DNA from 2 places in the Streptomyces sp. NPDC058291 genome. Region 1 is predicted to be linked to the other one. Evidence: riboswitches for the same ligand, from Rfam matches in the RefSeq annotation. Region 1 holds a riboswitch; the other holds the start of a gene.
The links. A riboswitch is a leader RNA that binds a small molecule or an ion and turns the genes downstream of it on or off. The one in region 1 is predicted to bind cyclic di-AMP.

Region 1 (4,609 bases):
CGACGACCGCGTCCGCGATCGGAAGGGACGTACATGCCCATGGGTCACACGGCCACAGCCCAGGCAGGCTCCGGGGGCCTGACAGCGACCGAGCACCGCCTGGCCAACGGGCTGCGCGTGGTGCTGTCGGAGGACCACCTGACCCCCGTCGCGGCGGTGTGCCTCTGGTACGACGTCGGCTCGCGCCACGAAGTCAAGGGGCGTACCGGCCTTGCTCACCTTTTCGAGCACCTGATGTTCCAGGGCTCCGGCCAGGTCAAGGGCAACGGCCACTTCGAGCTGGTCCAGGGCGCGGGTGGATCGCTCAACGGCACCACCAGCTTCGAGCGCACCAACTACTTCGAGACCATGCCCGCGCACCAGCTGGAGCTCGCCCTGTGGCTGGAGGCCGACCGCATGGGCTCGCTGCTCACCGCGCTCGACGACGAGTCGATGGAGAACCAGCGCGACGTCGTCAAGAACGAGCGCCGCCAGCGCTACGACAACGTCCCCTACGGCACGGCCTTCGAGAAGCTGACCGCTCTGGCCTACCCGGACGGCCACCCGTACCACCACACGCCGATCGGCTCGATGGCCGACCTGGACGCGGCGACGCTGGAGGACGCGCGCGCGTTCTTCCGCACCTACTACGCGCCCAACAACGCGGTGCTCTCCGTGGTGGGCGACATCGACCCCGAGCAGACGCTCGCCTGGGTCGAGAAGTACTTCGGCTCCATCTCGGGCCACGACGGCAAGCCCGCGCCCCGTGACGGCGCACTGCCCGACGTCATCGGCGAGCAGCTCCGTGAGGTCGTCGAGGAGGAGGTGCCGGCCCGCGCGCTGATGGCCGCCTACCGGCTGCCGCAGGACGGCACGCGCGCGTGCGACGCCGCCGACCTGGCGCTCACCGTCCTCGGCGGCGGCGAGTCCTCCCGCCTGTACAACCGGCTCGTGCGCCGCGACCGCACCGCTGTGGCGGCCGGTTTCGGCCTGCTGCGGCTCGCCGGTGCGCCCTCCCTGGGCTGGCTGGACGTGAAGACGTCCGGCGACGTGGAGGTGCCCGTCATCGAGGCCGCCATCGACGAGGAGCTCGCCCGGTTCGCCGAGGAGGGTCCCACCGACGAGGAGATGGAGCGCGCCCAGGCCCAGTTGGAGCGCGAGTGGCTGGACCGGCTCGGCACGGTCGCCGGCCGTGCCGACGAACTGTGCCGGTTCGCCGTCCTGTTCGGCGACCCGCAGCTGGCTCTGACCGCCGTCCAGCGCGTGCTGGACGTGACGGCCGAAGAGGTGCGGGAGGTCGCCAAGGCCCGACTGCGCCCCGACAACCGCGCGGTGCTCGTCTACGAGCCGACCGCCGCCGAAGCCCCCGCCGACCAGGACGAGAACGAGGAGGCGGCCCGGTGACCGAGCTCGCCACGATGGACTTCCACCCCCAGCCCGCGGCGGGCGAGGCCAAGCCGTGGGCGTTTCCGGCGCCCGAGCGCGGCACGCTGGACAACGGCCTGACCGTGCTGCACTGCCACCGTCCCGGCCAGCAGGTCGTGGCCGTCGAGGTCATCCTCGACGCGCCCCTGGACGCCGAGCCGGCCGGTCTCGACGGCATCGCCACGATCATGGCGCGCGCCTTCTCCGAGGGCACCGACAAGCACTCCGCCGAGGATTTCGCCGCCGAACTGGAGCGCTGCGGCGCCACTCTGGACGCGCACGCCGACCACCCCGGCGTCCGCCTCAGTCTCGAGGTGCCGGCCTCGCGCCTGGCCAAGGGCCTCGGTCTGCTCGCCGACGCGCTGCGGGCACCCGCGTTCGCCGACAGCGAGGTGGAGCGCCTCGTCCGCAACCGTCTGGACGAGATCCCGCACGAGCTGGCCAACCCCGCCCGGCGCGCCGCCAAGGAGCTCTCCAAGGAGCTGTTCCCGGCCACCGCGCGCATGTCGCGCCCGCGCCAGGGCACCGCGGAGACGGTCGAGAAGATCGACTCGGCCGCCGTCCGCGCCTTCTACGACCGGCACGTCCGCCCGGCCACGGCCACCGCCGTCGTCGTCGGCGACCTCACCGGAGTCGACCTCAAGGCGCTCCTGGACGACACCCTGGGCGCCTGGACGGGCTCCTCGGCAGAGCCGCGGCCGGTGCCGCCGGTGACCGCCGACGACGCCGGCCGGGTCGTCATCGTGGACCGCCCCGGCGCCGTCCAGACGCAGTTGCTGATCGGCCGGATCGGCCCCGACCGGCACGACCGCGTGTGGCCCGCCCAGGTGCTCGGCACGTACTGCCTCGGCGGCACCCTCACCTCCCGCCTGGACCGGGTCCTGCGGGAGGAGAAGGGCTACACCTACGGCGTGCGCGCCTTCGGGCAGGTCCTGCGGTCCGCCCCGGACGGCTCGGGCGCGGCGATGCTCGCCATCAGCGGCTCGGTGGACACCCCCAACACCGGTCCCGCGCTGGACGACCTGTGGAAGGTGCTGCGCACCCTCGCCGCCGACGGCCTGACCGACGCCGAGCGGGACGTGGCCGTGCAGAACCTGGTCGGGGTGGCGCCGCTGAAGTTCGAGACCGCCGCGGCTGTGGCGGGCACGCTCGCAGACCAGGTGGAACAGCACCTGCCCGACGACTTCCAGGCGACGCTGTACCGGCAACTGACGGCGACGGGCACGGTGGAGGCCACCGCGGCCGCCGTGAACGCCTTCCCGGTGGACCGGTTGGTGACGGTCCTGGTGGGTGACGCGGCACAGATCAGGGAGCCGGTCGAGGCCCTCGGCATCGGCGAGGTGAAGGTCGTCTCCGCGGAGTAGTCCGGCAACGGCACGCGCGTGTGGGGGCCCTGGTCGACGCAAGCGTCACCAGGGCCTCCGTGTGAGGGAATTGAACCCGTGATGTGTCCGAATTGCGGCGGAGTCCCCCATCTGCCCTGTGGGATGCGCTACAAAAACCGGGATTCGTTTGAGGAGGGAAACCCGGGCCGTTTAGCGTCATCCGGGCTGTTCGTCAGGCAGTGCGCCGCAGCCGCGGCACCGGACAGTCATCGCCGAGTCCCCGCATGGCGCGAGCCAGGGGAGCCGGGGACCCACTTGTGAAGTCCCTGGGGTGAATCGGACGCCCGCGCGAAGGCGAGGGGGTCCGTAGGAGACCTTCCTGCTCCGAACCCGTCAGCTAACCCGGTAGGCGAGAGGGAAGGAAAGGACACCCCTGACTTCATGGCGTTCACCTGCGCCACCGGGAAGCATCGTCGGCCCAGCCGGATGCAGCGCACCACCGCCCGCGCGGCGGGCGTCGCGGCCCTCACCACCACCGGCGTGATGGCGACCGTCGCCTCCGCCCCGGCCTTCGCCGCCGAGCCCACCCCCGAGCAGACCGGCCTGATCCCCGTCGTCACCGCCGGCGAGGCCGTCGTCGAGCAGCTCGACGACCAGGTCGCCGTACAGAAGCAGGCCGCCTTCGAGGAGGCCGCCCGCCAGGCCGCCGCCAAGAAGGCCGTCGAGGAGCGCGAGGCACGCGTGCGTGCCGCTCGCGAGGCCGAGCGCAGGCGCCTGAACACCTTCGTGATGCCGATCACCGGCTCCTACGTCTCCACCGGCTACCAGGCCAGCAGCTCGCTGTGGTCCTCCGGCAGCCACACCGGCATCGACTTCCACGCCGCCAGCGGCACCACCGTGCACGCGGTCGGCTCCGGCACCGTGGTCGAGACCGGCTGGGGCGGGGCGTACGGCAACCAGGTGGTCATCCGGATGAACGACGGGACGTACACCCAGTACGGCCACCTGTCGTCCATCGAGGTGTCGGTGGGACAGCAGGTCACCCCGGGACAGCGCATCGCGCTCTCCGGCGCCACCGGCAACGTCACCGGCCCGCATCTGCACTTCGAGGCCCGCACCACCCCGGAGTACGGCTCGGACATGGACCCCGTCGCCTATCTCCGCGGGCACGGCGTGAACGTCTGACGACGCCTGACGGCAGATCGTCCGGCCCCGGCCCTTCGGCCGGGGCTTTACCGTTTCCCGGGGCATGCTGTCCAAAAAATATCCATGGATTCCGGCCCGCCATCGGAAATTCCCGTTCATTGCAATAGAGTCGCTGAACGCACGTCAATCGTCGACGTTTCACGGGGATTAAGGCGGAGGTCCGTCATGCGTATTCCGGCGCACTCGGTGTGCACGGCCGTCCGGGACGACATCGTCGCGGGTGTCTACGAGCGCGGCAGCCGCCTCACCGAGGAACTCCTCGCCCGCCGCTACGGCGTCTCCCGTGTTCCCGTCCGGGAGGCGCTGCGCACGCTGGAGGCCGAGGGCTTCGTGGTCACGCGGCGGCACGCGGGCGCGTGCGTGGCCGAGCCGACCGAGCAGGAGGCCGGCGACCTGCTGGAGATGCGGATGCTGCTGGAGCCGTTCGGCGCCTCCCGGGCCGCCCAGCGGCGCACCGAGGCCCACCTGAAGGTGTTGCGCGGGCTCGTCCGGCTGGGCCAGGAGCGGGCCAGAAGGGGCAGCAGCGACGATCTGCGCTCCTTGGGAGGCTGGTTCCACGAGACGCTCGCCCAGGCCTCCGGAAGCCCCGCCCTGACCTCGATGCTCACCCAGCTGCGTCACAAGATCGCCTGGATGTACACGGTGGACGCCCCGGCGGACCCGGTGGAGTCCTG
Region 2 (4,609 bases), on a different contig from region 1:
TGGAGCCGAGGTTCGGGGCGAAGCCGCCCTCGTCGCCGAGGCCGGTGGACAGGCCCTTGCCCTTCAGGACCTTCTTCAGCGTGTGGTAGACCTCGGTGCCCCAGCGCAGGGCCTCGGAGAAGGACTCCGCGCCCACGGGAGCGATCATGAACTCCTGGATGTCCACGTTGGAGTCGGCGTGCGAACCGCCGTTCAGGATGTTCATCATCGGCACCGGCAGCAGGTGCGCGTTGGGGCCGCCCAGGTAGCGGAAGAGCGGGAGGTCGCTGGCCTCGGAGGCGGCGTGGGCGACGGCGAGGGAGACGCCGAGGATGGCGTTGGCGCCGAGCGAGCCCTTGTTGTCGGTGGCGTCCAGGTCGAACATGGCCTGGTCGATCAGCCGCTGCTCGGTGGCGTCGTAGCCGACGAGCTCCGGGCCGATCTGCTCGATGACGGCGAGGACGGCCTTCTCGACGCCCTTGCCGTGGTAACGGTTGGGGTCGCCGTCGCGGAGCTCGATGGCCTCGAAGGCGCCGGTGGAAGCGCCGGACGGAACGGCGGCACGACCCGTGCTGCCGTCGTCGAGGCCGACCTCGACCTCGACCGTGGGGTTGCCTCGGGAGTCCAGGATTTCCCGGGCTACGACGACGTCGATGGACGGCACGAGCATCTCCTTCTTGGGATGTGACGCTGGTTGTGCGGGGCCCGCGGGCCAGGACGGCCTCGGATGAGCCTTGCGACTAGAGCCTAACCGCCCCCGGGCCGTCGGCAGCCGACCGACCGTCCCGTGGACAGACAGACCGTACCTATTGTTCACGCCCGGAACAAAGGGGGTGGCCGAGAAAGTTGCCGGGGGACGGCGAACGAGCAAAGAGAAACCCCGCTCCGGTGCGTACGGGGGAACACGCACCGGAGCGGGGAGCCCGTGGGGACGGGGGGCGACCCTCACGAGGTCTTCAGTGTGCCGACCTCGGTTGTGAGGGCGCTGTGGTCTCTCGGGGAGCCGGGTGTCACTTCAGGTGCAGCTGCTGCCCCGGGAAGATGAGGTTCGCGTCCTCGACGATGTCCTTGTTCAGCTCGAACAGCTTGTGCCAGCCGCCCTTGACCTTGTGCTTCTCGGCGATGGAGCTGAGCGTGTCGCCCTTGACGACCTTGTACTCGCCGTCGCCCTTCTTGACCTTCTCGCCGGTCGGGGTGGTGACCGTCTTGGAGGCCGCCGGGCGGTCGGTGGAGCGGGAGGCGCTCTGCTTCTCCGTCGAGCGGGTGCTGCTGCCGCTGTTCGACGAGCTGGAGGAGCCCGAGGAGCCGGAGGAGTTGGAGCCCGAGGAGCTGGAGGAGTCGGCGCTGCTGCTGTTGTAGGCGGCGCCGGACAGGCCCGTGCCGCAGACCGGCCAGGCGCCCTTGCCCTGGGAGGCGAGCACCTTCTCGGCGACGGCGATCTGCTGCGACTTGGAGGCCTGGTTGGCCTGCGCGGCGTACTGCGTGCCGCCGTACGCGGCCCAGGTCGAGGCGGAGAACTGCAGGCCGCCGTAGTAGCCGTTGCCGGTGTTGATGGACCAGTTGCCGCCGGACTCGCACTGGGCGACCGTGTCCCACTCGGAGGTGGTGGCGGCGGAGGCGTTGCCGGCCGCCATCAGCGGAGCGGCGATGGCGACACCGGTGACGCCGGCCAGAGCGGCGGCGCGGGTGGCCTTGGACGGACGACGGTGCTTGCCCTTGGCGGAAAACAGCATGGTGGATCCCCTCACCGACGCCTACGAGGTGAGCTGTCGGGTTCGGGCCGTGTGAGTTGCCCGGTCACTCCTCCGTGGGAGCCGTGCTCCCTGGAGGGGTGACTTCACCCCAAGCCGGACCAGCCTCGACAGCCGGCGCCGGCGCTTACCTTGGGTCCCCCGCTCCTGCCTACGGCGCTTGACGCGACGACTGTTCCCGGGCCGCCACTGGCAGGATTCGGCGTTGCGACGACCGGGGCTCGGGTTGCCGAGCGGCCTCGACCGTAGACACGTGATCCGCCGAATTTCAAAGACGATCAGGGCTTCTGAGACTCATCCCACACTTTCACCAAACCGGACATTCGGCGCGAAGCGTGACGTGAACTCCCGCTGTTTTTACCGGGTTTTGCGCCCTATTGGACCCCTGTGTCGAGGGTCTGACCGGGGGTGATGTCGCTCGGGTCGCCGCCGATGAGGTCCTTGTTCTCGGCATAGAGGGCGCGCCATCCGCCGTCGAGGCCAAGGGAGTCGGCGATGGAGACGAGCGAGTCGCCCTCCCGGACGACGTAGGTGGCCGCGGCGTGCCGGCCGCCGCCGGCGGTGGCGACGGTGGCGACTCCGTTCGTCGAAAGGTCCGTGACGCCCTTGGTCGTGCTCTCCTCGGCGGTGGACCCGCGGTGCCGGCCGGAGCCGAGGGAGCCGGTGTCGACGAGGCTCCAAGAGCCCACTTCCTGGCCCGACTTGTCCGAGTCGTCCGCTTCCGGGGTGACCGTGGGCGAGCCGTCGGCCGCCCGTCCGCCGCCCGCGTCGGCCGAGCCCTTGCCCGCACCGGAGCCGATGGAGTCGTCCGCGGCGGCGGAGGAAGAGGGCGAAGAGGACGAAGGGGACCCCGAGGGCGAACCAGAGGGATCGGCGGACGAGTCGGACGATCCCGTCGAGGCGGACGGACCGTCGCCCGACGCGTCGGAGGAGCCCGACGGGTCCGGGGAGGACGACGGGCCCGAGGACCCCGACAGCCCCTTGGTGAGGTCGGACAGTCCGGAGGAGGACGAGCCGGAGGAGCCGTCCGCGAGGCCCGTGTCCACGTCCAGCGCGCCGTTGTCCTTGGTGAGGCCGGAGGTCAGCCCGCAGGTCCCCCACGCGCCGACGCCGTCGGCCGCGAGCACCTTCTGCGCCACCGCGATCTGCTGGTTGCGGCTGGCCAGATCGGGCCTGGCCGCGTAGTCGAGCCCTCCGTACGCCTCCCAGTCCTGCTGGCTGAGACTCAGGCCTCCGTACTCGCCGCCGCCCTTGTCGGCGCTCCACGAGCCACCGGTCTCGCACTGCGCCACCTTGTCCCACACCGTGCCGTCGGCTGCGCTCGCGCCGGAGGCGGCCAGCAGCGGGATGGCGATGGCGGAGCCGGTCACTCCGGCCGCGACGAGGAGGGCCGGAGCCTGACGGGGGCGACGGTGTCGACCGTTCCCGGAGAGCATGCGAGGGGCCTTTCTCTGGACAGCAGTACCGGCGCGGCGACCCGAGACCGGCCCGTCGCGCTGACGAGTGAACGTATCGGCAGACGATCACTTGTCACAAGTTCATGCCGCGCAGATCACGTGAAGATCACAGAGTTGAGGAGTGGTCACCTTTGCTCCGCTGAACGGTCACACTCCGGCTGACATCCGGTCAGATTTGCTCGGATCGCGTCTCCGACCGCCGCGGCGCGAACTCCACCGGCAACGTGCGCAGTCCCCGCATGATGAGTCCGCCCCGCCACCTCAACTCGGCCGGATCGGACGCCAGTCGGAGGTCGGGCAGCCGGGTGAGGAGGGTGGCCAGCGCGGTTCGGCCCTCCAGCCGGGCCAGCGGGGCGCCCAGGCAGTAGTGGATGCCGTGGCCGTAACCGAGGTGCTGGTTGTCACGGCGGGAGAGGTCGAGCACGTCGGGGTCGGTGAAGCGCGCCGGGTCACGGTCGGCCGCCGCGAGGACGACGAGGACGGGATCGCCGGGCGCGATGTCCTGTCCGCCGATGCGGAGCGGTTCGGTCGCGAACCGCCAGGTCGCCAGCTCCACGGGGCCGTCGTAGCGCAGAAGTTCCTCGACTCCGGTTTCCAGCAGGGAACCACCGTCGCCGCCGTCCTCGGCGAGCGACCTCTGCAGCCGTTCACGCTGCTCCGGGTGGGTGAGAAGGGCGTAGGCGCCGTTGCCGATGAGATTGACCGTCGTCTCGAACCCGGCGAACAGCAGGATGAAGGCCATCGCGGCGGCCTCGTTCTCGGTGAGGTGCTCGCCGTGGTCGGAGGCGCGGATGAGGCCGGAGATGAGGTCCTCGCCGGGGGCGGGCCGAGCGGGCAGCTCCGCGCGTTTGCGGTGGATGAGTTCCAGCAGATAGCCGCGCATCTTCTTCACCGACCGCGCGACACCGCCCCGCGGCCCCCCGCCGTGCCGGATCATCATCCCCGCCCAGTCCCGGAAGTCGTCCTGGTCCTCCCGCGGGACGCCGAGCAGGTCGCAGATGGCGTAGATGGGCAGCGGGAAGGCGAAGTCGTGGATGAGGTCGGCCTCGCCCTTCCCGGCGAACCGGTCGAGCAGACCGTCGGCCAGTTCCTGCACCCGGGGCGCGAACTCGGCCACCCGGCGGGGCGTGAACGCCTTGCTGACGAGCCGGCGCAGCCGGGTGTGGTCGGGCGGGTCGATGTTCAGCAGATGCGTCATCAACTCTGCCTTGCGCTCACCGGGGATGCCGGTCTTCCCCTTGGCGTGGGCCGGCTCGTCGTGGTGCGCGGGGTTCTTGGACAGCCGCTGGTCGGCGAGGGCCTCCTTCGCGTCGGCGTACCGGGTGACCAGCCAGGCCTCGACACCGCTGGGCAACTCGGTGCGGTGCACGGGGGCGTGCTCGCGCAGCCAGGCGTACGCGGGATAGGGGTCGGTGGCGAACT

Region 2: another riboswitch for cyclic di-AMP. It lies ahead of ACFVYK_RS30830 (transglycosylase family protein); the one in region 1 lies ahead of ACFVYK_RS14105 (M23 family metallopeptidase).

What each region holds. Positions count from the first base shown of each region.
Region 1 is NZ_JBHVYK010000022.1:27,515-32,123, reverse strand. It holds gene ACFVYK_RS14115 (M16 family metallopeptidase) at 34-1,383, shown strand; gene ACFVYK_RS14110 (M16 family metallopeptidase) at 1,380-2,768, shown strand; cyclic di-AMP (ydaO/yuaA leader) riboswitch at 2,990-3,156, shown strand; gene ACFVYK_RS14105 (M23 family metallopeptidase) at 3,171-3,914, shown strand; gene ACFVYK_RS14100 (GntR family transcriptional regulator) at 4,101-4,609, shown strand, end outside.
Region 2 is NZ_JBHVYK010000084.1:21,850-26,458, reverse strand. It holds gene eno (phosphopyruvate hydratase) at 1-649, opposite strand, end outside; gene ACFVYK_RS30830 (transglycosylase family protein) at 990-1,712, opposite strand; cyclic di-AMP (ydaO/yuaA leader) riboswitch at 1,716-1,899, opposite strand; gene ACFVYK_RS30825 (transglycosylase family protein) at 2,105-3,166, opposite strand; gene ACFVYK_RS30820 (cytochrome P450) at 3,357-4,609, opposite strand, start outside.